Regions from separate parts of the Lysinibacillus sp. FSL L8-0126 genome, predicted to be linked through region 2. Evidence: predicted binding sites of a transcription regulator. Region 2 holds the regulator's gene; each other region holds the start of a gene.
The links. The regulator LexA, encoded in region 2, represses DNA repair genes until DNA is damaged. The targets are predictions, from matches to a motif close to CGAACATATGTTCG.
Positions count from the first base shown of each region.

Region 1: a site for LexA is predicted at 4,785-4,798, ahead of MHI34_RS11355 (DNA repair exonuclease). Genes of this name have one in related genera too.
Region 3: a site for LexA is predicted at 2,818-2,831, ahead of ruvA (Holliday junction branch migration protein RuvA). Genes of this name have one in related genera too.

Region 1 covers NZ_CP152028.1:2,314,273-2,320,438, forward strand. Annotated here, with positions in the region: gene MHI34_RS11335 (FAD-binding dehydrogenase) at 721-2,370, shown strand; gene MHI34_RS11340 (rhodanese-related sulfurtransferase) at 2,488-3,459, opposite strand; gene MHI34_RS11345 (enoyl-CoA hydratase) at 3,599-4,381, shown strand; gene MHI34_RS11350 (YhzD family protein) at 4,429-4,614, opposite strand; gene MHI34_RS11355 (DNA repair exonuclease) at 4,862-6,076, shown strand; gene MHI34_RS11360 (AAA family ATPase) at 6,081-6,166, shown strand, end outside.
Region 2 covers NZ_CP152028.1:223,375-229,540, reverse strand. Annotated here, with positions in the region: gene MHI34_RS01175 (type II secretion system F family protein) at 1-487, shown strand, start outside; gene MHI34_RS01170 (prepilin-type N-terminal cleavage/methylation domain-containing protein) at 575-1,060, shown strand; gene pilM (pilus assembly protein PilM) at 1,173-2,147, shown strand; gene MHI34_RS01160 (hypothetical protein) at 2,147-2,740, shown strand; gene MHI34_RS01155 (hypothetical protein) at 2,737-3,426, shown strand; gene MHI34_RS01150 (A24 family peptidase) at 3,494-4,246, shown strand; gene MHI34_RS01145 (gamma-glutamyl-gamma-aminobutyrate hydrolase family protein) at 4,280-5,002, shown strand; gene lexA (transcriptional repressor LexA) at 5,113-5,730, opposite strand; gene MHI34_RS01135 (LysM peptidoglycan-binding domain-containing protein) at 5,897-6,166, shown strand, end outside.
Region 3 covers NZ_CP152028.1:2,955,761-2,961,926, forward strand. Annotated here, with positions in the region: gene MHI34_RS14445 (DCC1-like thiol-disulfide oxidoreductase family protein) at 1-14, shown strand, start outside; gene MHI34_RS14450 (transcription repressor NadR) at 190-723, opposite strand; gene MHI34_RS14455 (LysM domain-containing protein) at 865-1,893, shown strand; gene MHI34_RS14460 (phosphotransferase) at 1,928-2,761, shown strand; gene ruvA (Holliday junction branch migration protein RuvA) at 2,874-3,494, shown strand; gene ruvB (Holliday junction branch migration DNA helicase RuvB) at 3,513-4,517, shown strand; gene queA (tRNA preQ1(34) S-adenosylmethionine ribosyltransferase-isomerase QueA) at 4,534-5,574, shown strand; gene tgt (tRNA guanosine(34) transglycosylase Tgt) at 5,631-6,166, shown strand, end outside.

The DNA.
Region 1 (6,166 bases), 2.1 Mb from region 2:
GCAAACGATCTCCTTTCTAAATCGAAAACAATATAAAAAGCCTTCCACGCCTTACAGACACAGTTATTGTGTTGTAAGGGGCGAAAGGCTGAATAAACATTGGTTCGCGGTACCACCCTTAATCACTGCTGGAAAATTTATTCTGGCAGTCTTAGCTATATGCGTAACGCGCATGGGACGGATAAGCTTACTGTTAAGTTGTTCGGCTTATCTATTCTGGAGTGGAACTATTATCGTAGAAATCACTGATTTACACCAACCATCAGCTCTCTTTGGATTTTCTTGTGACTAGTATGTCTCCGTCGTTATATTTTGTGTGATTAAATTTGTTAACATCATAATCCCTATTGTTCACCTTTGTCAACGATATTTCTGAAAAACTTAAAAAATATAGACTTCAAAAGTCTGAATAATAACTAAAAACGAACATTGTTTGTTTTCTTAGTGTTTAATATTCGTCTTTTTGGAGGATACAATGAAAGCGTTAACGATATTTGAAAAGTGCGATAGTATCAGTGTTCCATGTAGTTTACGGTTAAAAAATTATATGGTAATTAAATGGAATAAATTAGATGATTTATGCTATTCCTTGATGATTTTAGTGTGAGAAAGCGAACATTTTCGCTTGTCACATTTTAGACAAAAAATTAGATTTTAGAAGGTAAACAGGCTGTGAGAGAAGAATGTTAGTTAAGGATGATTTGATTTGGGGGTGTAAAAATGCAGTACGATGTTGCAATAGTTGGTGCTGGACTTGCGGGTTTAGTTGCTGCTTGTGAGTTAATCGATGCAAAGAAAAAAGTTCTTTTAGTAGATCAAGAGCCTGAAAATTCAATAGGGGGACAGGCATATTGGTCTTTTGGTGGGATATTTTTAGTAAATTCTCCAGAGCAGCGAAGGCTTGGAATTAAAGATAGTAAAGAACTGGCGTGGCAAGATTGGCAAGGAACTGCAGGCTTTGATCGTTTAGAAGATGAGGATTCGTGGGCTTATAAATGGGCCAGAGCCTATGTTGATTTTGCTGCAGGTGAAAAATATGACTGGTTAAAGTCAAAAGGTATCAAATTTTTCCCTGTGGTTGGATGGGCAGAACGGGGAGGCTCTTTAGCGGGAGGACATGGCAATTCTGTACCAAGATTTCATATTGTATGGGGAACTGGTCCTGGCATAGTAAAGCCATTTGTAAATAAAGTAAAGCAAGCTATGAAAGATGGATTTATCGATTTTAGACCAAGACATCGTGTGGATGAATTTATACAACATGATGGAACAATTACAGGAATCAGTGGAACAGTGCTAGCAGAAACCTTTATTAATCGAGGTGAAAAAAGTTCGAGATTGGGGATTGGAGAATTTTCCTACGAAGCCGATGCCGTGATTGTAGCAAGTGGCGGTATTGGGGCTAATTTTGATTTAGTAAGAAAAAATTGGCCTGCACGACTTGGGACTCCTCCTAAAAATATGGTATGTGGTGTGCCAGCTTACGTTGATGGGAGAATGCTAGAAATCACAGAACATGCTGGAGGACGTATTGTAAACCGTGATCGCATGTGGCATTACACAGAGGGATTAAGAAATTGGGATCCAATTTGGCCCAACCATGGCATTCGTATTTTACCAGGGCCTTCCTCCTTATGGTTTGATGCAGAAGGTAATCGATTCCATGCACCCAACTTCCCAGGCTTTGATACGCTCAGTACGTTAGAGGCAATTCAAAAAACAGGTTATGATTACTCTTGGTTTATTTTAACGGAAAAAATTATTGAGAAGGAATTTGCACTATCTGGTTCAGAACAAAACCCAGATTTAACAAACAAAAGCATTAGTGATGTGCTTAAGCGTATAATGCCAGGTCCACCAGCCCCTATCCAAGCTTTTAAAAATCATGGCGAAGATTTTGTGATTGCACATGATTTAAAAGAACTAGTAGAAGGCATGAATAAACTAGCAGGGAATGAGCTACTGGATTTCATGAAAGTGAAAGAGCAAATCTTGGCAAGGGATCGAGAAATGGACAATAAGTTTACGAAGGATTTACAGGTTAACGCTATTCATGGGGCAAGGCATTATATTGGAGATAAATTAGTGCGTGTTGCCAAACCACATAAAATTCTAGATACTAAAAATTGGCCATTAATTGCCGTACGTTTAAACATTCTAACTAGGAAAACCTTGGGTGGCTTACAAACAAATTTAAATGGTGCGGTGTTGGGTATGGATGGTCAACCTATACCAGGTTTATTTGCTGCTGGTGAAGTAAGTGGCTTCGGTGGCGGGGGTGTTCATGGCTATCGTGCTTTAGAAGGGACATTTGTCGGAGGCTGTTTATTTAGTGGACGGCAGGTTGGGCGCTATTTAGCGCAGGAATAATAAGAAAAAGAGCATCGTTCATCAGGACGATGCTCTTTTTGGATGGGCTAGTAGATGGCTTACTATTTTAAGGTTTAGACCATTTACGCACACGGCTAAACCCTATCTCACCAAGTATTAACGATTTGCGTTTTGAATCTCTGCAATCTTAGCAATTTGCTCCTCAACCTGCTCCTTCGTCCAACCATTCTCTTCGACAAAGAAATTGCGTTCTGCACGGCGGCAATCATCTGAACAGCTACGCATATAAAATGCTTCGTGTTTTTCCTCACATAACATTAATTTATGACATTCAGGGTTTGCACAGTTTGTATAACGTTCAGAAGGTTCACCTGTGAAGTAATCCTTCCCAACGATGACATGCTCAACCTGATTAATCGGTACACTTCGACGACGGTCAAAAACAAACATCTGACCATCCCATAGCTGGCCCTTTACTTCAGGATCTTTTGCATAGGTTACAATACCACCGTGTAATTGACCAACACTTTTACCATAGCCTTCACGTTTTAGCCAACCAGAGAATTTTTCACAGCGAATACCACCTGTGCAGTAAGTTAAAATCTTTTTATCTGCAAAATCTTCTTTATGTGCTTCCATCCAAGCTGGAAGGTCACGGAAGGTTTCAATATCAGGTCGTACAGCACCTTTGAAATGACCAATATCATATTCATAGTCATTTCGGGCGTCGATAATCACAGTGTTCTCTTCTTGCATTTGTTCCATAAATTCTTTAGGCGATAAATAATCGCCTGTGATTTCCAAAGGATTAATATCATGCTCCAAACCTAAATGGACAATTTCCTGACGAGGACGTACATGCATTTTCTTAAAGGTATGTCCTTCCACCTCATCGATTTTCCACATAATATCACTAAAACGAGCATCTGCCTTCATATGATTCCTATAAGCATCTGTTTGCTCAACGGTACCAGAAACGGTGCCATTAATGCCTTCAGAGCCTACTAAAATACGTCCAAGAAGTCCAATTTCTTTACATAATGCTAAATGTTCTTCTGCAAATGCTACAGGGTCTTCAATTGTAATATATTTATAATAAAGTAATACACGATAGTCCTTCTGTATCAAAATACGTTACCACCTTTAACTCAATATTCGTCCTTTAATATAGCATAACAAGAGCAATTTTGCTTAGAGTAGAAGGAGTTTTCTAAAAAAACACGAATAGTACATAGTGAATGACTATTCATATTTGGGGGTAATAGAGATGGAATTTTCAACGATTACTTTAGAAAAATTAGAACGTCGTGCAACGTTAACATTGAATCGTCCGCAGGCGATGAATGCTATGGATGATGTTATGATGCGAGAACTCGCAGAATGCTTTGAGGCTCTCCAACAGGAACAAAATATACAGGTGCTTGTTATTCGTGGAGAAGGAAAAGTCTTTTCTGCGGGTGGCGATATCAAGGCTATGTTAGATGAAAATAAACCATTAAATATTGATGAGGCAATGGTCTATCTTTCACGTATTGTGAAAGCGTATTATCAGTTACCAATGATTGTGATTGCTGCTGTTCATGGTGCATCGGCAGGTCTAGGGTTTAGTCTAACACTTGGGGCAGATATAGTTGTGGCTTGTGAAAATAGTAAGCTAGCTATGAATTTCATTGGAATAGGACTAATCCCAGATGGAGGTGGTCATTTCTTCATGAAGGAACGTGTGGGGACTGTTAAAGCGAAACAGATGATTTGGGAGGGGAAGGTATTAACAGCAAAAGAAGCATTAGATGAAGGGCTTATTGACTTTATTGCACCAGAGGGTACTGTATTTGCCATGGCAGATCAGCTTGTTGGTAAAATGCTTGCGTCACCTATTTCTTCCATGATTACAACGAAAAAAATTCTACATGCTCAAAATTTGCCTCAGCTAGAAAATATCCTAGCTTTAGAAGCAGAGGGGCAATCCGCTATGCGTAAAACAACAGATCATCTAGAAGGCATTCATGCATTTGTAGAGAAAAGAATGCCTGTCTTTGTAGGAAAATAACAATCATAAAAGGCGCGTAGCAACAATGACTACGTGCCTTTTAGCCACTAAACATGGAATAAAATTAATTTACCCGAAGCGTTTACAAGACGATGAGTTTTGTCGGCAACACCTTTTTCCTCAATTTGTTGTTGTCCGTTTAGTTTAGCAGCCTCATCATTTTCAAATGTCCAAGTTTCATCAAATAATGTTTCCCCTGTTTTTTCAAAAGCTGTAAAACGATAATTCTCCATACAAACCCCACCCTTTTACTTAAATATATTTCTATTATACATAGAAGATTTATAAACTTCACGGTAAAACTAGTGAATTTTTTGATAAATTACGAAAATTGTGGAAAAAGTAAGGCAATGCTGTTTTTTATGTAATACCATTTTTCATAAAACGTGAACTATGATAAAATAGAACAAATATTCGGTTTTGTTTAGTGAACATATTACGGTACAGAGGCGATAATTATCTACTATTTGAGGTGATTGGATGACAGCAATTCGTTTTTTTCATTTGGCAGATTTACATTTAGATAGTCCATTTAAAGGTTTATTTGGATTACCTGAGCACATTTTAAAGAACATTAGGTCGAGTACTTTTGAAGCATTCGATAAAATTATCCATAAAGCAATTCAAGAGAAACCTGATTTTATATTAATTGTTGGAGATATTTATGATGGTGAAAATCGTAGCTTGCAAGCACAACGAAGATTTCAGGATGCAATGGAAAAGCTCTTCCAACACAACATCCCTGTGATTGTGAGCTATGGTAACCACGATCATTTAAATGGCACTTGGACACGCTTTGCTTTGCCAAGCAATGTCTATGAACTACCAGCGGAAACGACCGTGGTTCAATTAAAAATCCGAGGCCAGCAAGTAAATATATATGGTTTCAGCTATCATGAACGCCATTTAAAGGAATCAGTTATTGAAAGTTATCCAATTGCACAGGATCAGCATGCCATTCATATTGGTATGCTACACGGCAGTGAGGCAGGCAACACGACCCATGATGTTTACGCCCCCTTCACTAAGCAGCAGTTGATAGAAAAGAACTATCATTATTGGGCTTTGGGACATATTCATAAACGACAGCTTTTACATCAAAACCCTCCCATTGTTTATCCAGGCAATATTCAAAGTCGACATCGTAAAGAACAAGGACTGAAAGGCTTTTATGACGTGACGTTATCCCAAACATCGAATGAGCTAGATTTTATCCCTACATCTACTGTCGTTTATAACACGATAGAAGTGGATTGTACGAATGTTGTACATGCCAATGAATTACTAAAAAGATGTTCGGAAGCGATCACAACGAATAGGACGAAGTACGGGGCATCAGTAGTTGAGCTTCACCTGCAAAACATTGATGAACAAACGGAAGCTTTATTTGAACACGCAACTGTAGATGCATGGTTAGATACTGTGCGAGAGACGGAGGAAGGCATTGAGCCGATGTGTTGGGTACAAAAGTTGGTATTGCAGAAGACAGCAAGTCTTTATGAGCAGACAGCAGCAACTCAATCCGTTGTCAGCTTAATGGAGCAGTGGGACAGTAATGAATGGAAAGATATTCTAAAAGATTTATACCAATATGCTGGTGGTGCAAGGCTGATAGAGCCACTAAGTGACAAGGATATTGAAAACTTAACGCAAAATGCACAGGCATTATTGGCAGAAGAAATTCAAAGGGCGTGATCACATGCTGACTATACAAAAAATCCAAATATATGGCTTTGGTAAGCATGAAAACATCACCATTTCCTTAAATGAGGGTGTCACTATTTT
Region 2 (6,166 bases):
AAATAATAAAGAGTTTCATTATACGGTTAATGTTTTGTTACTCCGCATGCCTATCTTTGGCCAACTTTTACAAAAAGATATTATAGCGAGAATGACGAGAACTCTATCTACTCTTTTTAGTAGCTCGGTGCCGATTTTACAAGCCCTAACGATTGTTGAAAAAGTCGGAGGTAATCCAGTTATGGGAAAAGTAGTGCTGGAGGCCCGCGATAATTTAGAAAAGGGTGGCACATTATCAGAGCCACTTGAAAAAAGCTGGCTATTTCCACCTCTTGTTACACAAATGACAGCAATTGGTGAGAAAACAGGCTCCTTGGATTACATGCTTGAAAAAATTGCTGATTTTTACGAGGAAGAAGTAAACCGTGCCGTCGATACAATGAAGTCACTTATCGAACCTTTAATGATTATAGTACTTGCTCTTGTTGTAGGAGTAATTGTTGCGGCTATATTCTTACCAATGTTCCAACTATATGAAAATATGTAATTTTTAATTATATAAAACTTATTTAGAAATTGAATTAGAAGACCGTGTTTTCACACTTCATATAAAACTACTAAGGAGGAATTCTCTATGTTTAAAAAATGGAAAAATAAAAAACTATTGAAAAATGAGAAGGGTTTAACATTAGTTGAACTTTTAGCTGTAATTGTTATTTTAGCAATTATCGCAGCAATCGCTGTGCCTGCAATTGGTAATATTATTAATAAGTCAAAGGACCGTGCTATTTTAGCAGAAGCATCAAATATTCTATCTGGTGCTAAGATTGCTTATATTGATGGCGCTTGTAAAGGAGACAGCTCAGATAATGAGTGTGTGAAAGATGAATTAGAAGCGTTTGTAGATGGTATTGAGCTAGGAAGCAATGATAAAGTAACGTATAACGAAAGTGAAAAAAAATGGTCAATTTCATATGGTAGATTTGAAGAGATTAAAACAGAGAGTCTCAAAGTTAGCTCAACTGCAGGTGCAATAACAATATTTGAAGAAGAACTTAATAAACTATTAAAAAGTGCAGGAGTAGATAAGAAAAAAACAGAAAATACTAAAACTCAATAATCAGTCCTCCCAACCCATTCAGAAACGATAATTTTCTTGCGTTTCTGGCTGGGGAATGGATGACTAATTGATAAAATCATTTATACTGAATAGGAAAAGGAGGTCTTTTCACATGTTTAAGAGAAAGAGAAAGTCGCATGTATCGATTGAACTGAAGGATTATGTGCTACGTGCGATTGTGGCGAAAGGACCTGAGCCTAGTCAATGGCATGGCTATGAATATCCTTTACCAGTTGATATCGTTGAAAATGGAGCAATCATAGATGAGGTGGCTCTTTTTGAAATTATTAAAGAACAGGTTGTGAAGTGGACAGGAAAAAAACAGGCTGTTCGTATGTTTGTGCCTGATACAACTGTTTTATTAAAAAGTTTCGAGCATCCTAAAGATGTTAAACCTCAGGAATTACGAGGATATGCTGAAATGGAGTTGGGCCATTCTATTCATTTACCTTTTCAGGCCCCGTTAATTGATGTTTATGATCCCGATGCGGAGGACGGTAAAGCGATATTATTTGCAGCACCTTCAGAGGAAATTACGAAAATAGTAGGAATGCTGTTAGATGTCTCCTTGGACCCTGAAGCTGCCGATATTCGTGCCTTATGCAATATACGTTTGTTAGAACATATGTCAATGTTAGTGCCTAATAAAACATATTTAATTGCTGATTGGTCTATCAATGAACTTTCCATTAGTATCTTTTCAAACGGACAGGTTGAGTTTTTGCGTTATCAATCGATTGAAACAGATATGGCACAATGGCAGGGCAAAAAAGTCGATGAATTTAGCTACCAATTTCTCTACAATGGTGAAACCGAAGATTACCAGATGGTCGTCATGGATCAGGTTTTAGAAATTGATCGGATGATGAATTTCTTTAAGTTTTCTTTACATAAAGGGGAAAAAACAGTAGATGAAATCATAATACTTGGTGATAACCCGTTACTCAAATCAATAGGAACCTTATTATCTTCTAATTTAGAGACACCTTTGATGATTGTTGATGGAGCAAAAATTGAAAAGTTCTTTCCTTATTTTAAAAAAGAATTTTCAACATTGCTAGGCTTAGCTTTGAAGGAGGTTCATTAATGGTTCCAGATATAAACCTCTTACCACAGCTTGAAAAACGGTCTACTTCACCAAAGCTTTTTTATAGCTTGATAATTGTCATAGTGGGTCTAATAGTAGCTTATTTACTATTTATATTTTTTACAGCTAAAAGTGATTTGTCACGTTTATCTGCTGAGGAAAAGACATTAACGACACAGCTTGAACAATTACAGCAAGAGTTAGATGTAAGACAAAGTGTTGATCAGGGATCATTGGAGGAATCTGTTGCCTATATTCAAGGTGTTTCTTATCCTGTAACCCCATTAATTGATGAAACGAAAACTTTACTACCAACTCAAACGTACTTGCGTAGCTACGTTTTTGGGGAAAATACAGTTAATATTGAAGTGGATTTTGAAACGATGACCGATATATCGAAATATGTAGAGCGACTTTTAATGAGTAGTTTTTTTACAGACGCACAAATTAATACAGTGTCAAACTTTGATATAGAGCTTGGCGAACAGAAGGAATTAACGCCTGAACAAAAATTTAAAGAAGTACCACGTTATTCAGTGTCCATTACGGCGACAATCGACTTTATGTATTTAGCTGGAGGACGACGCTCATGAATAAATTAACGAGTAGTAAAAATTCATCTATTATCTTGTTATTGACTTTAATCGTTTCTATTTTATTTGCGCTTTATTATTATTTATTATTACCAAGATTAAATGAAGTAGAAGCAAAAGAGAGTCATGTATCACAGATACAGCAAGAGATTTCTAGTGTAAAAGAACAATTAGCTCAATTAGACAAGGAGCAGGGTCAGCCGACTATCAATGTTTTAGCGTTAAGACAGAAGCTACCTACAACAAGAGCTGTTGAAAAGATCATACTAGATTTAGCTGAGATTGAGGAAGTGACAGGAACACGCATAAAGTCATTAACAGTTCAAAATGATGATGCGGCTGTTTCGCAATCAGATGTATCGCAAGACCTTAATCTGTTGGAGCAAGCTGAAGAAGAGGTTAATGGTGAGCAGGATAACAAGATTACGAGTTCACCGATTTCATCTATTTCAAAGGATTCCTTACCATCGAATTTAAAGTTGATTACTTTTATATTAGAGGTTGGGGCGCTTGATTTTAATTCTCTAGAGAGCTTTTTACAGGAAATTGAACAATTACAGCGTGTGATGAAAACGGATACTATCGAATTCAAATTGCCTGGAGAGCAGGATCAATTAGAAAAAGATACGGATCTTACTTTACAAGCTACCGTCCAGGTGACGACGTTCTATTACGAAGGAGAGTAATAATTGCATTGATAGGCGTTCCATACTGCATCTGTATGGGCGCCTATTAGTTTAGGAGGACAGAAAATTGGAAATGGCTTATACAATCTTTCTATTTTTATTTGGGCTTGTCTTTGGCTCTTTTTATAATGTGGTAGGCTTACGTGTGCCACAGAAGGAGTCGATTGTACAACCTCCTTCACATTGTACTAAATGTCAAAGGCAACTGACGGCGCTTGATTTAGTGCCAGTTTTATCTTATGTGTTTTTTGGGGGGAAATGTCGGAGCTGTGGTAATAAAATAGCTTGGATTTATCCAGTAATGGAATTATTAACAGGATTATTGTTTGCCTTTGCATATTGGCAGCTTGGTTGGAGCATAGAGTTTATAGTAGCCCTATTTTTTATTTCATTATTAGTCATCATTGTTGTTTCTGATATAGCCTATATGCTGATTCCGAATAAGGTGCTTTTATTCTTTTTACCCTTCCTTATTATTGGACGAGTATTGTCGCCATTAACACCCTGGTGGGACTGTGCTGTAGGTGCAGTCGTTGGTTTCGGCATATTATATAGTATTGCTGTGATATCAAACGGGGGCATGGGTGGAGGCGATATTAAATTATTCTTTTTAATTGGACTTGTTCTTGGTACAATGCATACACTGTTAACATTATTTATAGCTGCAGTTATCGGCATGATTGTCGGGCTTGTCGTGTTAACGAAGAACAAGCAGGGGAGAAAAACACCTATTCCTTTTGGACCTTCTATTGCATTAGCCGCTATCATTGTCTATTTTTATGGGGATTCATTAATCGATTGGTATTTAGGTTTTTGGTAATTGTTCAATCTTCAAGCATATGGAGGGAAGCAAGTGAAACCGATTATTGGCATTACAGCCTTTGTGGAAGATGATTTATCCTCTCGATTAAATGCTGCTTACAGTAAAAGTATCATTGATGCAGGTGGGATTCCTCTTATTATTCCACTTGGCGTAGAGGAGGATGCCACACAAATTCTATCCCTTACAGATGGTTTATTGTTATCTGGAGGCTATGACGTGCATCCATTTCTGTATGGGGCAGAGCCTGCACCAAAACTAGGGAAAATTCATCCAGCAAGAGATACGGTAGAGTTAGCATTAATTGAAGCGGCATTCACACGAAAGATGCCTATTTTGGGTATTTGCCGAGGCATTCAAATACTAAATGTAGCACTAGGTGGTACTTTATTTCAGGATATTGATAGTGACCATTTTAGTACTAAGCTGCTCAAGCATGTACAGCAATCTGCTCGAGCTGTAGCTACTCATTATGTACAAATTATGGAGGAGAATTTATTAGCGACCATTTTACAACAAGAGAAAATAGCGGTAAATTCATTTCATCATCAGGCAGTTAATGTATTAGCAGAGAAATTAAAAGTAGCAGCAAAATCGAGTGATGGCATTATCGAAGCAGTTGTTCATGAAGAGTTGCCATTTTGCTTGGCTGTTCAGTGGCATCCCGAGGAACTAGCTATAGCAGGAGATGAGCCTGCACAAAAATTATTTTCAGCCTTTGTTGAAGCTAGCTTAAAATTCAAAAAGGAAGCGTAGCAGGGGGACTGTACAAAGAATCCAACCATATATGGATTCTTTTTTTGCGTAAAAAAGAGGATACATGCTCTTAGAAGGAACACATAATCCTCAAAACCTACTTTAAATGATTAATGTACACGACGATATAGTCCTACAACTTGTCCTAAAATAGAAACTTGATCGACGATAATAGGCTCCATAGATGAGTTTTCAGGCTGTAAACGGAAATGATTTTTTTCCTTGAAGAAACGTTTGACCGTTGCTTCATCCTCTGCTGTCATGGCTACAACAATATCTCCGTTATTAGCTGTTGCCTTTTGCTTCACAATAACTAAATCGCCGTCTAAAATTCCTGCTTCAATCATAGATTCCCCCATAATCTCTAGCATGAATAACTGATCCTCGCTTGTGCCATACGTATCTGGTAATGGGAAATATTCTTCAATGTTTTCAATAGCAGTAATTGGGGAACCAGCAGTTACCTTCCCCACAAGTGGTACATGAATGACTTGCTGCTTTTGAATAGACTCTTCAGGCTCTAAAATTTCAATTGCACGTGGCTTTGTTGGATCTCGACGAATAAAGCCCTTTTGTTCTAATCGAGCTAAATGACCATGAACAGTTGAACTTGAAGCAAGTCCGACTGCTTCCCCGATTTCACGTACTGATGGTGGATATCCCTTAGCTCGTACCTCTTCTTTAATAAAAGCCAAAATGTCCTCTTGTCTTTTCGAAACTTTTTTCATGAGTGCTCACCTCTTTTTTCTAATATCATTCTTCTTATTTGATAGTATAACAGAATGCGAACATGTATGCAAACATAGGTTCGAAAAGTGTTTGACAAAAACGTTTGTTCGCTTTATTATGAGAACATACATTCCGAACAAACATTCTAGAAAAGGGGTTGTAACTATGACATGGTTAAAGAAAAATACACATATCTCCATTTTATTAGGAGCTTGTCTATTATTTGCAGGATACCTTTACATCACTGATCCAGGAGATGTTAATTACGCAGAAATTCAAATTGAACATGGGGATAGCTTGTGGTCGTTAGCAGAGCAATACCGTGGTAAGATGAGTACAGATGATTGGATTAAGCTGGTCAAAACAGAAAATGAATTAGCAGATATTAAAATTGTGGCAGGAAAGTCTCTAGTTATTCCTGTATTGGGTGATCAA
Region 3 (6,166 bases), 2.0 Mb from region 2:
GATTTCTTTCCTAGTAGCGCACGGGTTTATAATATCCGCAGAGAGTGGAAAAATACTTTCGCTCAGGATCAAAATACTCGCGAAGAGAAAAGAAATACCGTCGCTCAAGCGTCCAATCAGAAGCATAACATTTGCAATCAAAACAGAAAGCACCGTATGAAAAAGGATATCATACGGTGCTTTTGCTATTTATTGATCTGACACTAAGTAGCTCTTTTTTTGTAAGGCTTGTTCAATTAAAGTTAAAACTTCAACAGAGGGTGCAGAGATGACATGCAGATGAATGCCACCAGTAAGGGCGGATAAATAATTAGCCTGTGTGGCATTGACACGTTCGATAAACTGTTTCACCTCATGGCGATTTGATACCATAATGGAGGCAGTGAGTTCACCATATATTGGATGTTCTACAATAACATTTTTGACAGTACCACCACAATCGACAATGGTCATTAATTCATCCTCTGTTTGCTCTGAGGTATGCAAGCAAGGGAACGTACGTTCAACGGTTTGCTGTAATTGTTCCTGATGCATATAAAGATAGCCCTGGCTTGTGGCAATAATGGGCTCATTTCTTGCCTTTAATAGAGTCATATCATTGACGATAACTTGTCTAGAAACATTGGCGAACTTAGCCAAGTCTGTCCCAGTTATAGGTGCTTTACTGTTTTTTAATTGCGCTAAAAGTTGCAGTCGGCGTTCTTCGCCTAACATTTTTTTCATAAGAGTTCACCTCTGCTCATAATAAAGGAATCAGCATTCCTTATGTTTTAGTGTACCATGAAGCATTTCTAACTTGCTGAAATTTTTGTATCCAAATGAAACATTGAACATATGATACGTAGAGAGGAAGGGAGGAAAAAATTGCGTATTCATATTGTTCAAAAGGGAGACACCTTGTGGAAGATTGCGAAAGAGTACGGCATTTCGTTTGAAGATTTGAAGCGGCTCAATGTCCATCTTGCCAACCCAGATTATATTGTTCCAGGTATGGAAATTATATTGCCTGAAAAAATAAACAAAGAGCCGCATAGAGAATCACATAAAGAAATGCCGAAAAAGGAAACACAAGTGCATAAGGAGGCACCGAAGGAAAGTCCTAAAAAAGAGGTACAGCGACCGATGCCACCACCGCCGCCTATTGTACCGCCACCACCAGCTCCTATGCCAATGCCAGAACCACAAATGATTCCGATTCCAATACCGATGCCAATGCCTATGCAAATGCCACAACAACCGATGTGGGTACCGCAGCCTGTGGAAATGAATTGGCACCAACAATTGGTGATGCCACAAATGGAGCAAAATGTTACAACACCACCTGTACAAATACAGCCACCACCACCGCCAGCACCTACACCACCACCTGTAGCTCAACCGAAGCCAATGCCACAACCAGCGCCACAGCCACCGATGCATATCATGCCACAAATGCCTGCTGTCCCACATTGCTCAAGTTGTCATCAACCGATCTATCATCAAATGTGGTGGCCGATGATGCCAATGCAACCTCAGGTCGAGCATTATACGATGCCACAACAGCCAATGTCTTGTGACATGCCAGATCATAAAGTAGGTGGGATGGAAGACTTTTTAGAGTCTACATCACCATTCTTCCATACACAGGATCAGCAAATGAAGCCACAAATGGATATGAATATGGGTCAATCTTGTGGCTGTGGTACACAGCCAATGATGATGCCTGATATGAACATGGGTCAATCCTGTGGCTGTCATCAACAACCAATGATGATGCCTACATGGCAAATGGATCCTTGTCATTGTCCGCCACCACCATGTCCGACACATTGTCCACCGCCGTGCCCACCAGCAGGGGGACAATGGATGTCACCGCACTATTTCCCAGGCGGGATGACGCCTTATCGATGGTGAAAAAGCGTATATTGTAGAAGAGTTAAAGTCAAACATTTGGAAATATAAGTATGAATCGAATCATTATTTTGTCAAACGAGCGAAGCAAGTGGAAATTGCAGAGAAGGTGAGAGCAATTCATCGCCAGTTAGGACGCATGGAGCCTTCTCTAATCTTACCATTGGTCCAGAGTGATGATGAGCAGTTAATTGTGCAAGTATGGCAAGAAGGAAGCCATGGTGCTAACTTTGCATATAAAAAAGATCGTGAAGAATCTCTTAAATTATTAATAGCTTTACATGATACACATAAAAAAATAGCTTGGCAGCGAATGCCAGGCTTGCATACCTACTCGCAGCTTTTAAAATGGCAAATGCGTCATATGCGTTTTAAAAGTAGAAGAAATGAGTTTCGAGCTTTTTTAACAAAAGAAGAAATCGATCAAATTGTGCATTATAGTGATAAATCTTTACAACTGATTGCATTAGAGGATGCGCCTGAAAAAGAAATCACACTATTACATGGGGATGTGGTTCATCATAATTTTTTATGGTGCTCTGATGGCCAATTACGTTTAATTGATTTTGATTTAGCACATCTTGGCGAAGCAGATGATGAATATATTTTATGGTTGCATCGTGTATTACCTGCTGTTGATTATGATCTTGGGAAAATTTTTGCCGAATTACCTGAGCTGAAACGACTGGATAAAAGAAAGCTCCATCGTTTGAAATATCCGAATGAGCTATTACGAGAATGGCTTTTTGCAGTGGATTTACCACTAGAGCAACAGCTAGTATTTTTAGATTATTTAGTGCCATTCACAAAACGAGCCCTCACCTATTGGCCAAAACTGTGGTACGATATTGATAGATTTGTTAAAAAATGACCGTCATTTGGCGGTCATTTTTGTTTGGCAACAGCGCTTTTGCCACTACTTTTTGTCGAGCATTCGTTCGCTATATGCTATAATCGAAGACGATGATTGTGAGGGATTATAGATGTATGATTATTTAAAAGGACAAGTAACTCGTATTACACCTGAGTTTATAGTATTAGAACAACAAGGTATTGGCTGGCAACTTCATACGCCCAATCCGTTTGCATTCCGCACATCAGCCCTGGAGCAACAGATATATGTTCATTTGCATGTACGAGAGGATGCACAAGTTTTATATGGTTTCCCTAATCTAGATCAACGTGAGCTATTTCGAAAGCTAATATTAGTATCTGGCATAGGGCCAAAGGGGGCTCTAGCGATTTTAGCTACTGGGAATCCGCAACAGGTTATTAGTGCCATTGAGCGGGAGGACGAAGCGTTTTTAGTGAAGTTCCCTGGGGTTGGGAAAAAAACGGCACGTCAAATGATTCTTGATTTGAAGGGCAAGCTAGGCTCGTTATTAGATACATTGGAGCTTCCTAGTGCAGAACATGAGCTACCATTGTTTGGTGTGAATCCTTATAAGCATGAGCTAGAAGAAGCTATACTGGCGTTAATGGCACTTGGTTATTCTGAAAAAGAGCTCGAAAAAATTCGTCCACAGCTTGAGGACAACGACAAGCTGGAAACGACAGATGCCTTTATGAAACAAGCGTTGCAACTATTGCTAAAAATAAAATAAGGAAAGGAGGGAAGGTGCATGTCTGAACGTATGATGGCAAGTGAGGCAGGTAGCTATGATGAGCAGTTTGAATTATCTTTACGCCCTCAAAAATTAACGCAGTATATTGGGCAACATAAAGTGAAGGAAAACTTACAAATATTCATTGAAGCGGCAAAGCTTCGCCAAGAAAGTTTAGACCATGTGCTGTTATATGGACCTCCGGGACTTGGTAAAACGACATTAGCTGCTGTTATTGCGAATGAGATGAATGTCAATGTACGCATGACGAGTGGCCCTGCAATTGAGCGCCCAGGGGATTTAGCAGCTATTTTAAGTTCACTTGAGCCTGGGGACGTTTTATTTATAGATGAAATTCATCGACTCTCCCGTGCCATTGAAGAAGTGCTATATCCAGCAATGGAGGACTTCTGTTTAGATATTGTGGTGGGGAAAGGTCCAGAAGCACGTTCTGTACGCCTTGATTTACCTCCCTTTACCCTTGTAGGTGCTACAACAAGAGCTGGCGCCTTATCAGCCCCTTTAAGGGATCGCTTTGGTGTGTTACTACGCTTAGAATATTATGATGATCGTTCACTTGCTGAAATTGTGGTGCGAAGTGCTCATTTATTTGAGGTGAAAATTGAGCAAGTAGCGGCAATGGAAATGGCGAGACGCTCACGCGGAACACCTCGAATTGCGAATCGTCTATTAAAACGAGTACGAGATTATGCACAAGTGCTTGGAGATGGTATGATAACGGAGGGTCTTGCACAGCAAGCGCTAGAGCTGTTACAAGTTGATCCTAGAGGGCTTGATCATATCGACCATAAACTTGTAACGAACATGATTGAGCGCTTCCAAGGCGGTCCAGTGGGCTTAGATACGCTTGCGGCATCCATTGGTGAGGAACGGGTTACGATAGAGGATGTATATGAACCTTATTTGATGCAAATTGGCCTTATTCAACGTACACCACGGGGAAGAGTTGCCACACATTTAGCCTATGAACATTTTGGATATGAGTATCCACAACAAACATAAAGAAGGAAGTTTTTTCATGCGTGTAGAAGATTTTGATTTTGAATTACCGGAGGAGCTTATTGCTCAAACGCCATTAATTGATCGTACTGCGAGCCGCTTAATGGTTGTTACACCTGGCGCTACTAAAGTAGAGCACCACCATTTTGCTCACGTTTTAGATGAGCTACATGCTGGAGATTGTCTCGTATTAAATGATACAAGAGTCTTACCTGCTCGCTTAATGGGTGTGAAAGAGGAAACAGGTGCACATATAGAAGTATTGTTATTAAAGCAATTAGCTGGTACAGATGAGTGGGAAACACTTGTAAAACCAGCTAAGCGTGTAAAAGTAGGAACTGTTATCACATTTGGTGAAGGTTTATTAACAGCTACTTGTACAGGAGAGCTTGAACATGGCGGACGTACATTTGACTTTCATTATGATGGCATCTTTTATGAAATATTAGAGCAACTTGGTGAAATGCCGTTGCCTCCATATATTCGTGAAAAACTTGAGGACAAGGATCGTTACCAAACGGTTTATGCCAAAGAACGTGGCTCAGCTGCAGCACCAACAGCGGGACTGCATTTCACGGAGCAATTATTAGAGCAGGTAAAAGCGAAAGGTGTAGAAGTGGTCTTTATCACGCTACATGTGGGTCTCGGCACTTTCCGTCCTGTTAGTGTGGATTCGATTGAAAACCATGAAATGCACGCTGAATTCTATAGTGTGACCGAACAAGCGGCAGATACGATTAATCGTGTTAAGCAAAACGGCGGCAAGGTCATAGCTGTTGGGACAACCTCTACACGTACATTGGAGACAATTGGCTCTAAATATGAGGGGGAAGTGCGAGCAGAACAAGGTTGGACGTCTATTTTCATTTATCCAGGCTACAACTTTACGGTGGTGGATGGGTTAATTACAAACTTCCATTTACCGAAATCAACACTTGTCATGCTTGTTAGTACGCTAGCTACTCGAGAAACTATTTTAAGTGCCTATCAGCAAGCAGTGGAGGAAAAATATCGCTTCTTTAGTTTTGGAGATGCGATGTTTATACGTCCGAAAAAATAATAGTGGATACAATCGAAGTACTGTTTTTACTTCAGATAAGAGAGGATTTTTAGTTTATGACACAACCAGCAATTCGATATGAATTACTTCATACTTGTAAACAAACAGGAGCACGTCTTGGCATCGTCCATACACCACATGGCTCCTTTGAAACACCAGCATTCATGCCAGTGGGCACACAAGCAACTGTTAAAACGATGTCGCCAGAGGAATTAAAAGAAATGAATGCTGGGATCATTTTGTCCAATACGTACCATTTATGGCTTCGTCCAGGCAATGATATTGTCAAGGAAGCAGGCGGACTCCATAAATTTATGAACTGGGATCGTCCTATTTTAACGGATTCAGGTGGTTTCCAAGTGTTCTCCCTAAGTCAATTCCGTAAAATTGAGGAGGAAGGCGTTCATTTCCGTAATCACCTTAATGGAGATAAGCTATTTTTAAGCCCTGAAAAAGCAATGGAAATTCAAAATGATTTAGGGTCTGACATTATGATGGCGTTCGATGAATGTCCACCATTTCCTGCGACACATGATTATATGCTGCAATCAGTTGATCGTACAACACGTTGGGCAAAACGCTGTAAAGAAGC